Regions from separate parts of the Micromonospora sp. NPDC004336 genome, predicted to be linked through region 1. Evidence: predicted binding sites of a transcription regulator. Region 1 holds the regulator's gene; the other holds the start of a gene.
What was found. The regulator HrcA, encoded in region 1, represses chaperone genes, less so after heat shock. The targets are predictions, from matches to a motif close to GGTTNGCACNCTCNNNNNGAGNGTGCNAACC.
Positions count from the first base shown of each region.

Region 2: ACWENR_RS03355 (FmdB family zinc ribbon protein) is a predicted target of HrcA. The motif match lies at 3,593-3,623, and genes of this name have one in related genera.

Region 1 is NZ_JBSGDY010000005.1:8,527-17,976, forward strand. It holds gene hemW (radical SAM family heme chaperone HemW) at 1-165, shown strand, start outside; gene ACWENR_RS02165 (DUF4870 domain-containing protein) at 291-965, opposite strand; gene hrcA (heat-inducible transcriptional repressor HrcA) at 1,210-2,232, shown strand; gene dnaJ (molecular chaperone DnaJ) at 2,306-3,451, shown strand; gene ACWENR_RS02180 (16S rRNA (uracil(1498)-N(3))-methyltransferase) at 3,502-4,236, shown strand; gene ACWENR_RS02185 (SDR family NAD(P)-dependent oxidoreductase) at 4,268-5,029, opposite strand; gene ACWENR_RS02190 (histidine triad nucleotide-binding protein) at 5,123-5,482, shown strand; gene ACWENR_RS02195 (serine hydrolase domain-containing protein) at 5,479-6,855, shown strand; partial or broken gene ACWENR_RS02200 (PhoH family protein) at 7,056-7,802, shown strand; partial or broken gene ACWENR_RS02205 (LAGLIDADG family homing endonuclease) at 8,076-8,558, shown strand; partial or broken gene ACWENR_RS02210 (PhoH family protein) at 8,823-9,185, shown strand; gene ybeY (rRNA maturation RNase YbeY) at 9,204-9,450, shown strand, end outside.
Region 2 is NZ_JBSGDY010000007.1:73,244-79,372, forward strand. It holds gene ACWENR_RS03345 (diguanylate cyclase) at 1-2,558, opposite strand, end outside; partial or broken gene ACWENR_RS03350 (5-formyltetrahydrofolate cyclo-ligase) at 2,644-3,252, shown strand; gene ACWENR_RS03355 (FmdB family zinc ribbon protein) at 3,628-4,017, shown strand; gene ACWENR_RS03360 (hypothetical protein) at 4,228-4,410, opposite strand; gene ACWENR_RS03365 (hypothetical protein) at 4,939-5,103, shown strand; gene ACWENR_RS03370 (DUF2231 domain-containing protein) at 5,264-5,746, opposite strand; gene ACWENR_RS03375 (Fur family transcriptional regulator) at 5,942-6,129, shown strand, end outside.

The sequences.
Region 1 (9,450 bases):
TCCGGGCTGCCGCTGGACGCCCTCGACGAGGCCGGCCGGGCCGGTGCGGCGCGGGCGCTCGCCGACGGCCTGCTGGCTGCCCCCGAGTACGCGGCGGGCCGCGCGGTGCTGACCCTGCGCGGGCGGCTGCTCGCCGACGCCGTGGTCCGCGACCTGCTGCCCTGACCGGCGGGCGGCGGAAAGCGGCGCGGCGGGCGGCCGGCGGCCGGGCCGGTGGGCCGCCCCGGGCCGGCGCTCGTCGCGTTGGTGGGACGTGGCCGAGGCCGGCCGGGGGAGCGGCCGGCCCCGGCTCACCTGGTGAAGCTGTAGCTCATCGGGTAGCGGTAGAGGACGCCCTCGTTGGCCTTGACCCCGCCGATGATCCCGAAGATCAGCGGCACGAGCCAGACGAGCATCGGGACGAAGAACAGGATCCCGCAGGTGATCAGGGTGAGCACCCAGCTCAGCACGCTGGCGATCGCCCAGGTGATCTGGAAGTTCAGCGCCGCGACGGCGTGCGCCCGGACGGTCGGCGACTGCTGGCCGCGGGTCATCAGCGCGATGAGCGGCGCCACCCAGCCGAGGAGGCCACCGCCGACGATCACCCCGAGCGCGCCGCCGAAGTGGGCGATCAGGGCCCAGTTCTTGTCGTCGTTGCTGGCGTAGCCGGCGGTGGGCGCGCCGTAGCCGCCGGGCGGATAGCCGCCCGGCGGGGGATAGCCACCCGGTGGGGGGTAGCCGCCCGGTGGGGGATAGCCACCCGGCGGCGGGTAGCCGCCCGACGGCGGGTAGCCGCCCGACGGCGGTTGGTCACCGGCGGGCGGCGGATAGCCACCGGGCGGGGGATAGCCGCCCGGGCCCGGCGCCCCGGACAGTGGTGCGGTGGGTTCGTCGGCGCCGGGCGGGCCGGGAACCCCCGACGGAGCGGCCGGGTCCGGCCGGTCGCCGGGGTCCCCCGCTCCGGGAGGGCGAGGTGGTTCAGTCATGGACGTCACGGTAGGCGCAGCCGGCAAGGCCGCACCAGAGCGACACCGGCCGGGTTGCCGGGATGATCGGCCCTGGCGGCCGCCGCCCCGGCCGGCCGGCGGCCCGCCCCGGACGACCGGTCCAAGGTTGATCATCGCGTGGCCGGGCGCGCCGACGTAGACTGGCACTCGCTACGGACGAGTGCCAGCAGCCCGCCCGGCCCCCGGGGTGCCGGGCCCGACGTGCGACAGGGAGGTGGAAGGGATGGGTCTCGACGACCGCAAGCTCGCCGTGCTGCGCGCGATCGTCGAGGACTACGTCGCCACGCAGGAGCCCGTCGGCAGCAAGGCGCTGGTCGAGCGGCACCAGCTCGGGGTCTCGCCGGCGACCGTCCGCAACGACATGGCCGTGCTGGAGGAGGAGGGCTACATCCGCCAGCCGCACACCAGCGCCGGCCGGGTGCCCACCGACCGCGGCTACCGGCTCTTCGTGGACCGGCTGTCCCGGGTCAAGCCGCTCAGCCCGGCCGAGCGCCGGGCGATCGAGCGTTTCCTGGTCGGGGCGGTCGACCTCGACGACGTGGTGCACCGCACCGTCCGGCTGCTGGCGCAGCTCACCCGGCAGGTCGCCGTCGTGCAGTACCCGTCGCTGGCCCGCTCCTCGGTGCGCCACCTGGAGCTGGTGCCGATCTCCACGACCCGGCTCATGCTGGTCATGATCGCCGACACCGGGCGGGTCGAGCAGCGGCTGGTCGAGCTGCCCGCGCCGATCCCCGCCGAGGACGTGACGGACCTGCGCCGGCTGGTCAACGAGAAGCTGGTCGGCACCCGGCTCTCGGAGACCCCGCCGCTGGTGCAGGCGCTGGTCGACGAGTCGGTGCCGCACCTGCGGCCCGCCATGACCACCCTCTCCACGGTGCTGCTGGAGACGCTGATCGAGCGGCACGAGGAGCGGATCGCGCTGGCCGGGACGGCCAACCTCACCCGCGGCGGGCTGCTCGACTTCCAGGGCTCCCTGCGCCCCATCCTGGAGGCGCTGGAGGAGGAGGTCGTCATGCTCAAGCTGATCGGCGAGGCGGAGCCGAGCACGACGCGGGTGCTGATCGGCGACGAGAACGAGATCGACAACCTGCGCGCCGCGTCGGTGGTCAGCACCGGCTACGGCCCGGGCTCGACCAGCGTCGGCGGGCTCGGCGTGCTCGGTCCGACGCGGATGGACTACCCCGGCACCATCGCCACGGTACGAGCCGTGGCACGCTACGTGGGCGAGCTGCTGGCCCAGAACTGACCAGTCAGGGCCGACGGCCGGCTCCGGCCGACGACCGGCGCAACGCGAGACGAACATGAGGACACGGAACGCAGTGGCCAGGGACTACTACGGCATTCTCGGGGTGAGCCGGGAAGCCTCCGACGACGAGATCAAGCGCGCCTACCGCAAGCTGGCGCGGCAGTTCCACCCGGACGTCAATCCGGACCCGGAGGCACAGGAGAAGTTCAAGGACATCAACGCCGCGTACGAGGTCCTCTCGGACGACCGGAAACGGCAGATCGTCGACCTGGGCGGCGACCCGCTCGCCCCGGGCGGCGGGGGCGCGGGCGGCCCGGGCGGTCCCGGCGGCGCCGGCCCGTTCGTCGGCTTCCAGGACATCATGGACGCCTTCTTCGGCGGTGCGGCCGGCGGCTCGCGGGGCCCCCGACCCCGGACCCGGCCGGGCGCCGACGCGATCCTGCGGCTGGAGCTGGACCTGCACGAGACCGCGTTCGGTGTCGAGGCGCCGATCACCGTCGACACCGCCGTGCTCTGCACCACCTGCTCCGGCGCCGGCACCGCCGCCGGCACCCACCTCGCGACCTGCGAGGCGTGCGCCGGCCGGGGCGAGGTGCAGTCCGTGCAGCGCACCTTCCTCGGCCAGGTGGTCTCCGCCCGGCCGTGCACGGTCTGCCAGGGCTACGGCACCACCATCCCGCACCCCTGCCCGACCTGCGCCGGCGACGGCCGCGTCCGCACCCGGCGCTCGCTGACCGTCAAGATCCCGGCCGGCGTCGAGGACGGCATGCGCATCCGACTGGCCCAGCAGGGCGAGGTCGGCCCGGGCGGCGGCACGGCCGGCGACCTCTACGTGGAGATCCACGAGCGGCCGCACGACGTCTACTCCCGCAAGGGCGACGACCTGCACTGCCGGGTCACCGTGCCGATGACGGCGGCGGCGCTGGGCACGCGGCTGACCATCAAGACGCTCGACAGCGAGGAGACCGTCGACGTCAAGGCCGGCACCCAGCCGGGCAGCACCCTGCGGCTGCGCGCCCGGGGCGTACCGCACCTGCGCGGCACCGGCCGGGGCGACCTCTACGTCCACCTCGACGTGCGCACCCCGACCAAGCTCGACGCCGACCAGGAGCGGATGCTGCGCGACTTCGCCAAGACCCGGGGCGAGGAGGTCGCCGAGCTGACCAAGCAGGGCGGCTTCTTCTCCCGGATGCGCGACGCGTTCAACGGTCACGCCTGACCGGCGGCTCGCCGTCCCCGGCGCCGCCCGGGGCGGCTAGCCTGTTGATCGTGTCCGCACCGCTGTTCCTGGTCGAGTCGCTGCCCACCGCCGACCGGCTGACCCTCGACGGCCCCGAGGGGCACCACGCCGCCACCGTGCAGCGCCTGCGCGTCGGCGAGGAGCTGCTGCTCGCCGACGGGCGCGGCGGCACGGCCGCCGCCGTGGTCACCGCCGTCGGCCGGGGCACCCTCGACCTGGAGATCACCTCCCGGGGGTACGCCGACGCGTCCGTCCCGCGCCTCGTGGTGGTGCAGGGCATCGCCAAGGGCGACCGGGGCGAGCTGGCCGTGCAGGCGATGACCGAGGTCGGGGTCGACGAGATCGTGCCCTGGGCCGCGGCCCGCTCGGTCACCCAGTGGCGCGGCGAGCGGGGCGTACGGGCACGCGAGAAGTGGGCGGCGACCGCCCGGGAGGCCGCCAAGCAGGCCCGCCGTGCCTGGTTGCCCGTCGTGGCCGGCATCCCGGACGAGTCGACCGTCCGGGTCGCGCGCCGGATCGCCGGGGCCGCCGCGGCGTTCGTGCTGCACGAGGGGGCGCAGGAGCGGCTGACCGCCGCCGAGCTGCCCGGCACCGGCGAGATCGTGCTGGTCGTCGGCCCGGAGGGCGGCATCGCCGACGCCGAGCTGGACGCCTTCCTGGCCGCCGGCGCCCGCGCCGTACGGCTGGGCTCCACGGTGCTGCGCACGTCGACGGCCGGCGTGGCCGCCCTCTCGGTGCTCGCCACCCGCCTCGACCGCTGGTGACCGGGCCCCGCCGGCCGGGCGCGACGGACGGTCAGGTGCGCAGGTAGGACGCGCCGTTGAGGTCGACGATGGTGCCCGAGGCCCACTCTGCCCCGGGGCTGGCCAGCCAGTGCACGGCGGCGGCGATCTCCTCGGGGCGGGCCACCCGGTTGAACGGGCTCTGCGCCCGGATCGCGTCGCCCCGCTCGCCGCGCAGGTGCTCGGTGGTCATGTCGGTCTCGACGAAACCCGGGGCGACCGTGGCGACGGCGATGCCGTACGGGGCGAGGGCCACCGCCAGCGACTGCCCGAGCGCGTTCAGCCCCGCCTTGCTGGCCCCGTACGCCGGCTGCTCCGGCTCGCCCCGGAAGGCGCCCCGGGAGGAGACGTTGACGATCCGGCCGCCCCGGTCGCGCATGTGCTGGGCGGCGCACCAGACGACGTTGCCGGCGCCGGTCAGGTTGGTCTCGACCACCTGCCGCCACTGCCGGCGCCACTGCTCGTAGGAGGCGCCGAAGACGGGGTGCGGGGCGTCCCGCTCGCCGTACACGCCGGCGTTGTTGACCAGCACGTCCAGCCCGCCCAGCAGGCCGGCCGCCTCGTCGACCATGGCGCGTACGGCGTCCGGGTCGGTCAGGTCGGCGCGGACCACCACGTGCCCCTCGCCGGGCAGTTCGGCGCGCAGCCGCTCGGCCAGTTCCGCGGAGTCCCGGTGGTGGATCGCCACCCGGTCGCCGCCGGCGGCGAACGCGGTCGCCACCGCCCGCCCGATGCCGCGCGAGGCCCCCGTCACCAGTACCGCCCGTGAAGTCACGCCGGCCATCATGCCGTGCGGGCCCGGAGGGGGCGGCAGGGCCCCTTCCGCCGGCGCGGGCGACGGCAGGCTGCGCTTCCTTACACTGCCCCGATGGGAACCGACTGCCTGTTCTGCCGGATCGTCGCCGGGGAGATCCCGGCCACCGTCGTCCGGGAAACCGCCACCACGCTCGCCTTCCGCGACATCGGCCCGAAGGCGCCCGTGCACGTCCTGGTCATTCCGAAGGAGCACTACGCCGACGTGGCGACCCTCGCCCAGGGCGACCCGGCGCTGGCCGGCGAGGTGCTCGCGACGGCCGCCGCGGTGGCCGAGGACGAGGGGCTGCTCGGCGACGGCTTCCGGCTGATGTTCAACACCGGCGCGTACGGCGGTCAGGAGGTCTTCCACGTGCACGCGCACGTGCTCGGCGGCGCGCCGCTGGGCCCGATGCTGGCCCGGGACCTCGCGTGACGGCGGTCGACGAACGGCTGTCCCGGCTGGTGCGTACGGTCCAGGCGCAGGCCCGGGTGCCGGCGGTCTCGGCGGCCCTGCACCGGGCGGACCGCCCGCTGTGGACGTGCGCGGTCGGCGGCACCGGCAACGACACCGAGCTTGGGCCGGGCACCCGGTTCCGGATCGGCTCGGTCACCAAGACGTTCACCGCCGTGCTGACCCTCCAGTGCCGCGACGACGGCCTGCTCGACCTGGACGACCCGCTGGGCCGCCACCTGGACCTGCCGGCCCACGGCGAGCTGACCGTGCGGCGGCTGCTGTCGCACACCGCCGGCCTGCAACGGGAGCCGTACGGCGACGTCTGGGACACCCTGCGTGCCCCCGACGTCGACGAGTTCGTCGCCGACCTGGCCCGGGCCGAGCGCGTGCTGCCGCCGGGCCGTCGCTACCACTACTCCAACCTCGGCATGGCGCTGCTCGGCCGGCTCGTCGGCCACCTGCGGGGCGGCACCTGGGCGGAGGTGCTCGCCGAGCGGGTGCTGACCCCGCTGGGGCTGGCCGACACCTCGGTGACGCCGGGCCCGGACGCGGCGACCGGCTTCCTGGTCGACGCGTACTCCGACGAGGCGCACCCGGAGCCGCCCACGGACTTCGGGGCGGTGGGGCCGGCGGCACAGCTCTGGAGCACCGCCTCGGACATGGCCCGCTGGGCGGCCTTCCTCGCCGACCCGGCGGCGCTGGACCCGGCGGGCGCGGTGCTCGCCCCGGCGACGCTCGAGGAGATGCGCTGGCCGGCGACGGTCACCGACGAGACGCTCTGGTCGGGCGGCTTCGGGCTCGGGCTGATCCTGGTGCCGCAGGGGAGGCGGATCGTGCACGTCGGGCACGACGGCGCGATGCCCGGCTTCCTGGCCGGTGTCTACGGCCGGCGCGGCGGCGAGGGGACGCCCGGCGCGATGGGCGTGGCGGTGCTCGGCTCCTCCGGCACGGCCGCCGAGGTCCTCGACCTGCCGCACCGGCTGCTGGCCGCCGCCGTCGAGCACGACCCGGCCGACATCGCGCCGTGGCGGCCCGGCCCGCCCGCCCCGCCCGACGTACGCGGGCTGCTCGGCCGCTGGTGGGGCGAGGGCTTCGAGTACGTCTTCTCCTGGCACGACGGCGCGCTGCGGGCCCGGGGCGCGGACGACCCGGCGGGGAAGCCGCCGGCGGTCTTCGCCCCGCTGCCGGACCGGCCCGACGTCTACCGCACCGTCTCCGGCCGCGAGGTCGGCGAGCTGCTGCGGCTCACGCGGGACGAGCGCGGCGCGGTGGTCCGGATGCACTGGGCGACCTACCGGTTCACCCGCGCCCAGGAGACCTTCGACCGGTACGACTTCCGCGCCGGCTCCTGAGCGACCACCGGGACCGGCGGGGTGCGACGGCTCTGCGCGGGCCGTCGCACCCGCCGGGGTGGGCCGTGCCACCGGGCGGGGAAATGGGCGCGGTGCCGCCGCTGTTGAACCGATACGATGGAGCCAACGTCAGTACGCCGCGCCGGCAGGCCCGGCAACGAGATCGAGAGCAGGTGGCGCAGGGCCTTTCGGCCCGACCTATGACCGGCACCCCACCTCCCGGCCCGCCCCGGGTGCAGACCAGGATCACCGTCCCGGACCCGAAGATCATGGTCAACCTGCTGGGCGCGGGCGACGAGATCCTGCGACTGGTCGAGCGCTCCGTCAACAGCGACGTGCACGTGCGGGGCAACGAGATCACCATCACCGGCGCCCCCGCCGACAACGCCCTCGCCGAGCGGGTCTTCAGCGAGCTGCTCGAGCTCATCGAGAAAGGCGAGACCCTGACCACTGACGCCGTCCGGCGTACCGTCGGCATGCTCGAGCAGGGTGGCGCCGAGCGGCCCGCCGAGGTCCTGACGCTCAACATCCTCTCGCGGCGCGGGCGCACCATCCGTCCCAAGACGCTGGGGCAGAAGAAGTACGTCGACGCGATCGACGCGCACACCATCGTCTTCGGCATCGGCCCCGCGGGCACCGGCAAGACCTACCTGGCCATGGCCAAGGCCGTCCAGTCGTTGCAGGCGAAGCAGGTCAACCGGATCATCCTCACCCGGCCGGCGGTCGAGGCGGGGGAGCGGCTCGGCTTCCTGCCCGGCACGCTCAACGAGAAGATCGACCCCTACCTGCGCCCGCTCTACGACGCGCTGCACGACATGCTCGACCCGGACTCCATCCCGAAGCTGATGGCGGCGGGCACGATCGAGGTCGCCCCGCTGGCATACATGCGGGGGCGAGCGCAGCCGTACGACGCCCGGGTATTGACCCCGGAGGGCTTCAAGCCGTTCGGTTCGCTGCGAATCGGTGACCTGGTCATCGGCTCGAACGGCGCGCCCACGCCGGTGATCGGCATCTATCCGCAGGGCCCGAAGCAGGTCTACCGGGTCACCACGCAGGACGGGGCATCCACCGTCTGTTGCGGTGAGCACCTCTGGACCGTCGCCACTCCCGACGACAAACGGCGTGGCCGTCGGCGCACTCTCGAGACGCGAGAGATGATCGGCAAGGAGTGGCGGGGGCACGCCCGACGGTACGAACTCCCGGTCGTGGCGCCCGTACACATGGAGCCGCAGGACGTCCCGCTCGATCCGTACGCCCTCGGTCTGCTGCTCGGTGACGGCTCGATCTCTTCCCGGGCGACGCCCGCCTTCTGCACCTCGGATCCAGAACTCGCCGTCGCGCTCGAGGACGCGCTGCCCGGCATCGAAGTCGTCCGCAAGGACGGCTACGACCACGTCCTTCGGCACGTCAACGGGCACCGGGGCGGGGTGATCGTCGCCAATCCGGTGACGCTCGCCATCCGTGAGTTGGGTTTGGCCGGGGCCAAGTCGGGCACGAAGTTCGTGCCCGACGTCTACAAGAACAACAGTGTCGGCGTCCGACTGGCCGTGCTTCAGGGGCTGCTGGACACGGACGGCGGGCCGGTCGTCCAGGCGGGGCGTACGTGTCGGGTGCAGTACTCGACGACGTCCCCGCGGCTGCGAGACGACGTGGTGCACCTGGTCCAGTCGCTCGGCGGAGTGGCCACCTGGCGGGTGCGGGAGGCCGAGGGGCGCAAGCCCGGGCTGGCCAAGGGACGTCCGGTTCCCTACCGTGCCGACGCCTACGTCGTGGAGATCCGGCTTCCCGCCGGTGTGGCCCCGTTCCGCCTGTCACGTAAGCGACGGCTGTACGACGAGGGCGGCGGCGGCAGGCCCATGCGTTTCATCGACTCGATCATCCCGGCGGGTGTGCAGGAGACGATGTGCATCCAGGTGGCGGCGGAAGACTCGCTGTACGTGACCGATGACTTCCTGGTCACGCACAACACCTTGAACGACGCCTTCATCATCCTCGACGAGGCGCAGAACACCACGCCCGAGCAGATGAAGATGTTCCTGACCCGGCTCGGCTTCAACTCCAAGATCGTCGTCACCGGCGACGTCACCCAGGTGGACCTCCCCGGCGGGACGACCAGCGGCCTGCGGGTGGTCCGGGAGATCCTGGAGAACGTCGAGGACGTGCACTTCGCCCAGCTCTCCAGCTCCGACGTGGTCCGGCACCGGCTGGTCGGGGAGATCGTCGACGCGTACGCCCGCTGGGACGCCGAGCGGGAGAACCAGCAGGCGCAGAGCGTGCACGCCGTGCCGGGGCGGACCGCCCAGGGCGGCCGTGCCGGCCGGCGCCGCTAGACCACCGAGGGAAGACAGTTGTCCATCGAGATCGCCAACGAGTCCGGCGTCGACGTCGACACCGACGCCGTGCTCGCCGTCGCCCGGCACGCCCTCGACGAGATGGGGGTCAACCCCCTCGCCGAGCTCTCCGTGCTGCTGGTCGACATCGACTACATGACCGAGCTCAACCACCGGTGGATGGGCGGCGACGGCCCGACCGACGTGCTCGCCTTCCCCATGGACGAGGGCAGCGTCGACCACGGGCCGGGCGAGAGCACCGCGG
Region 2 (6,129 bases), on a different contig from region 1:
CTGGCGGAGTCGGCCGGATCGGGGCGGCTCCGGGCCGGCTGGCGCGGGGCGCCGGCCCGCGGCAGGCCGTCCTCGGGACTGACCGCGCCCGCGGGGACGGGGATCTCCCGGGCCGGTGGATCGCCCCACCCGCCGGCGCCCCGGCCCTCGGTGCCCCGGCCCTCGGCGGTCGGGACGTCGGCGGCCCGGTCACCGGCGGTCAAGGCGTCGACGGCCCGGCCCTCGGCGGTCGGGGCGTCGACGGTCGGGCCCTCGGCGGCCCGGCCCTCGGCGGTCGGGGCGTCGGGAATCCGATCGTCGGGGATCCGGTCGCCGTCGGGAATCCGATCGTCAGGGATCCGGTCGCCGTCGGTCCGGCCGTCCGCCGGCCGGGTGCCGGCGATCCGCCAGGTGTCCCGTCCGGCCGCCTTGGCGGCGTAGAGGGCGTCGTCGGCGGCGTCCAGCACCTCCTGGCCCGTGCTCGCGTGGTCGGGATAGACGGCGATGCCGATCGAGACGGTGACCCGGATGGCCACGGGCCCGCCCCCGCCGTGCCCGCCGGCCGCCATCGGAGCCTCCCGCACGGCGGCCCCGAGCCGCTCCGCGACGATCGCCGCGCCCCGGGCGTCGGTCTCCGGCAGCAGCACCACGAACTCCTCCCCGCCCTGCCGGAAGGCGAGGTCCACCTCGCGGATCTCGCCGCGTACCCGGCGGGCGAACTCGGCCAGCACGGCGTCGCCGGCGGCGTGCCCGTGGGTGTCGTTGACCTCCTTGAACCGGTCCAGGTCGAGGGCGAGGACGCTGAGCATCCGGCCGAACCGGCTCGCCCGCTCGACCTCCCGGCGGATCGACTCGCGCAGGTAGCGGTAGTTCCAGAGCCCGGTCAGCGGGTCGGTCAGGGAGAGCCGCTGCGCCTCCTCGTGCACCCGCACGTTGTCGACGGCCACGGCGGCGTGGCCGGCGAAGGTCCGCAGGGTCACCAGGTCGTCGTCGTCGAACTCGTCCGCGCCGAGCCGGTCGTAGAGGACGAGCACGCCGAGCACCCCCGCCGGGGACGCCGGCTCCGCACCCGACGAGTCGTGGGACCGTGCGTCGACGCGGCCGGCGTCGACGGCCACGGGTCGGGCGGCCGGCGTGTCCCCCCGCCCGGCGCCGTCGGCCGCCCCCGAGCCGCCGGCCGCCCCCGGGACACCGGACGCGCCCGAGCCGCCGGGCGCGCCCGCCGGACCGACGACGCCCGGAGTAGCGGGAACGCCGGCAGCGCCAGCCGCGCCGGCCGCGAACGGCACCGCGATGTACGTGCGGCACAGCGGTTCGCCGGGCGGCGCGCCGGAGGCCGTCACCCGGCCGCGTCGCGGCTCCCCCGTCGCCGCGACCGCGCCGACCACGCCGCTGCCCAGCGGCACCCGCAGCGGCCCGGCCCGGTCGTCCGGCGGGCAGCGCCCGTCCAGCCCCTCGGCACACTGCGCGACGAGCACCCCGCCGTCGTCGACCAGCAGGACCGCGCCGGCCCGGGCGCCCGTCGCCGCGATCGCGCTGTGCAGGATCACCCGCAGGATGCGTTGCAGGTCGTGCGTACTGGCCAGGGTGTCGCCCAGCACCGCGAGGTGCCCGCGCAACTGGTCGCGGCTGCTGGTCAGCGCCGCCACGTACGTGCCCGTCTCCCGGGTCATCCGGTTGAACGCGCCGGCCAGCCGGCCGATCTCGTCGCGGCTGCGCACCGGCACCCGGGCCGTCAGGTCGCCCCGGGCCACCCGGTCCACCGCGCCCGCCAGCTCCCCCAGCGGACGGGTGGTCACCCGGGCGAGCCGCCAGGCGGCCACCACGGCCAGCAGGGCCGCCACCAGCACCGCCGCGAGCAGCGCCGGGTAGAGGCCGGGCGGCTGTTCGCCGGGAACCGAGAGCACCAGCGGCAGGGGCTGGCCGGCGGAGGGACCGACCCGGCGGACGTACCGGCCGTCGGCGGTCTCCGTGACCCGCTCCCCGTCGAGCGTGCCGGCGGCGGCGAGCACGGCGTCGCGTACCCCCGTCGACTCGGTGCTGTGGGCGAGCCGCACGGGCGCCTCGGCGCCGTCGAGCAGCGTGACCGCCACCCCAGTCACGGCCGCGAGCCGCGCCACGAAGGCCGGGTCGACCGGGTGCGCGGCGGCGACCGTGCCCAGCGACCCGCCGGACCGGTCGCGCAGGTCGACCCGGGCGGCGAGCGCCCGCACCGGGCCGGCGGCCGGCGTGGCGGCGGCACAGTCGCGCCAGGGCTCCGCCGGCCCGCCGGGCGTCGCGTAGGTGACCCGGCCGGCCACGTCGGTGACCCGCACGGCGGTCGCCAGGCCACGGCTGACCACCTGGCTCGCGGCGCCCGGCCGGTCGCCGGTCAGGGCGACCGCGTCGGCGGCGGCCCGCAGCTGCTGGCAGAGGGCGTCGACCGAGGTGCGCACGGTCGCGGCGGCCACCGCGAGCCGCTCGGTGGAGCGGCTGCGGTCGACCGACGCCACGGTCGAGCCGACGAAGAGCGCCCCGAGCACCACCGGGCCGAGCACCACCGCCAGGAAGGCTGTGGTCAACCGCCCGCGTAGCGTCACTCGGTCCCCCCGGAAGTTCCGCCGCCGTCGCTTGCGATGCTGACACAGAGCAACCAGGTGACAAACGTTGCGTCAGGAGTGTTGCGTGCCCGATTTTTCTCATGAAGCGGAAGCGGCGAAGCGGGACGCCCGCGCCGCCGTGCTCGCCGCCCGCCGGGCGCTCACCGCCGCGCGGCGGGCCGAGGCCGCCGGGCGCGTCCAGGCCGAGCTGGTGGCGCTCGTACGCCGGCTGCGCCCGCGCCGCATCACCGCGTACGTGCCGGTCGGCTCCGAGCCGGGCGGCCCCGACCTGCCGGCGGTGCTGCACGCGGCGCTGCCGCCGGGCGGCGAGCTGCTGCTGCCGGTGCTCCGCGACGACCTCGACCTGGACTGGGCCGCCTGGGCCGGGCCGGACGCGCTGGTGGCCGCCGGGCGGGGCATGCGGGAGCCGGCCGGGCCACGACTGGGGCGGGAGGCGGTGGCCGGGGCGGAGCTGGTGGTGGTGCCGGCGCTGGCCGTGGACCGGCGGGGACTGCGGCTGGGCCGGGGCGGCGGCTCGTACGACCGGGCGCTGGCCCGGGTGCCGGCGGCCACGCTGACCGTGGTCCCATTGCACGACGGGGAGCTGGTCGGGGTGCTGCCCGCCGAGCCGCACGACCGGCCGGTACGCGCGGTGGTCACGCCCGCCGACGGCCTGCGTACGCTGGACGCCGCCCAGGGCGACGCGGCGGGCGCCGCGCTGGACGACGCGGCGGGTGCCGGGTGGGACGACGCGGCGGGCGCCGCGCTGGACGACGCGACGGGTGCCGGGTGGGCCGGCGCGACGGGTGCCGCGCTGGACGACGCGGCGGGTGCCGGGCTGGACGGTGCCCCGGGTGCTCGCGGCGCCCGGCGGGGCTGACGCCGGGCCCGGCGGCGCCCGGGTTCGCGCAGCGGACGGCGGAGCCGACGTGGGGCCACGCGGCGGAGCTGACGCCCGGCCGGGACGGCGCCTCGGGCGTCGGGGGTGTCGCGCCCCACACTTCCGCTGGACGAATCCGGGGGCAATGCCGCACCATTGGCACTCGAAGACGTCGAGTGCCAATCGGCCGTGCCAGATCCGGAGGAGAACGTGCCCACGTACCAGTACGCCTGCACCGCGTGCGGCCACCAGCTCGAGGCGGTGCAGTCCTTCTCTGACGAGCCGCTGACCGAGTGCCCGGCGTGTGAGGGGCGGCTGCGCAAGCTCTTCAACTCGGTCGGCATCGTGTTCAAGGGCTCCGGCTTCTACCGCACGGACTCGCGCTCGTCCGGCGCCGACACGGGCAAGAACGGCGGCGCCGCCAAGCCGGCGAAGTCCGACTCGTCCTCCTCCGGCGACTCCGGTTCGTCGAACGGCTCGGCCGCCTCGTCGTCCTCGTCGTCGTCCTCGACCAGCTCGAACGGCTCGGGCGGCGGGGCGGGCAAGACGCCGGCCGCCAGCACCGCAAGCGCCTCCTGACGCCCACCGCACCGACCCGGGGCCGGCCCTCGCCGCCCCGGGTCGTCGCCTGCTCGGGGACGAACGAGGCCGTCCTGCCGATCTTCGGTCACGTCATCCCCGGTCGTCCACAGGGCCGACGCGTCATCCACAGGTGTCGCGCGGTTATCCACAGGCCAGGCGGGTTCTCCACAACCGGGAGGACTGCCGGCGGGCGAGGACCAGGGGGCGTCAGTCCCAGTGCGGGGGGCGCTCGGCCAGCAGCCAGTCGTCGTTACCGCCGGAGCGTTCGCCCCAGCCCCGGTCGGTGTCGTCGGCGGTCTGCTCGGGCAGCACCACGAAGTCGTCGCTGAGGTCGACCGTGCGGTCGTCGTCGCCGCGTACGGCCGGCGTCCCCGGAAACTCGGTGCTCACGAGCGGCAAGACTAGCGCAGCGCCGGCCCGGGTCACGCCCTCGATACGCCGTTGACGGCCCGGCTGCGCCTATCGTGACCGGGTCGACCCCGGCCTGGTTGGGGTCACCGGCATCGAGCCGGGCTGGGCCGGCCGCGTCCAGCCGGTCATCGGTCCCTGGCGTTGGTAGCGTCGGACGGCGTGACGACCCCCACCTCCGGCGGCGCCCCGGACGAGTACTGGCGACGGCCCGAACCCGCGCCGGAGGGGGCCCCGGCCGCGCCGGCACCCGGCGGCGGACCTCCCGGCACACCTGCCAACGTGCTGCGACCCGGCGGACAACCCGGCACACCTGCCGATGTGCTGCGACCCGGCGGACAACCCGGCACACCTGCCGATGTGCTGCGACCCGGCGGCGGACAGGCCGGCACACCTGCCACCGTTCCGTCCGGCGGCGGACATCCCGGCCCGTCGACCGCCCCGCCGGCCGGGAGCGGCTACGCCGGCCCGCCGGCCACCACGCCTCCGCCGCCCGGGTGGCGACCACCGGTGCACCTGCGCCCCGCGCCGCCCCGGCGGCTGCCCCCGCAGGACATGGCAGGGCTCGACTCGGCGGAACAGCGCGCCCAGCGACTCACGTACGCCGTCGGCGCGGTGGCCGCCCTCGTACTGGTACTCCTCGTCTGCCTACTCTGCTCCCGCCTCCTCTTCTAACCCCCGCCCCCTCTCCCCCCTCCCCCTCCCCCTCTCTCCCCCCGCGATCTTGCACTTACTACCCCGGCAAGCCGGGGCAAAAGGGACGAACGAAGGGCCGAAAGTGCAAGATCGACGGAGCTGTGGGGCGGGGGCGGGGGCGGGGTGGGGCGGGGGTGGGTCAGAGGGTGTTGCCCCAGACCGTCTCCGCGCCGGAGTGGCCGGTGAGGTAGACGTAGACGAGGCTGACGACGGCGAGCGCCACCACCGCGACCGACAGCACCGGGGTGATCCAGGACGGCAGCCTGCGTACCCGTGGATGGCCGCTCGTTACCGCGAGCAGCAGCAGCGACGCCACGGCCAGCGGCACGACGTACCGGAACAGGATGTCGCCGTAGCGGGAGTGCTCGAAGATCTGTTCCACGATGGGGCCCTGCATGCCCCGGGCGACGAACGCGTCGGTCAGCTCCTCGCCGGACTCGACCGCGACGAAGGCGGTCAGCGGCGCCACCACGGCGAGGATCGCCACCGCCCAGTCCAGCCGGGGCCGGAAGCGGGGCAGCGCCACGTAGGCGGCGGAGAGCAGGGCCAGCAGCGGCACGAACACGACGACCGCGTGCACCACCAGCACGTGGGCCGGCAGACCCAGGATCTCCTTGAACATCCACACCTCCGGCGTACGCGGTCGCGGGTTGCCAGCGTACGGTGCGCCGGCCGGCCCGCCCAGGTCCTGTCGACCGGCTACACGCGCCCCGGGCCGCTCCGGTTCACCGCCCCGACGGCCGGCTGGGCTGTGGCCGGGACCACCCGGAGCCGGTGGACGGTTGTCGGCCTGGTCAGCACATGCTGTCATTGGCGGATGTCCGGTGGGGAGGAGCTGCTCCGGTCGAGGGGCCTGCGGGTCACCCGGCCGCGCCTCGCCGTGCTCGACGTCCTGGCGGCGGGCGGCCACCTCGAGGTGGAGGAGATCACCCGGCGGGTCCGCGAACGCCTCGACTCCGTCTCGACCCAGGCCGTCTACGACGTGCTCGGCGCGCTGTCCCGGGC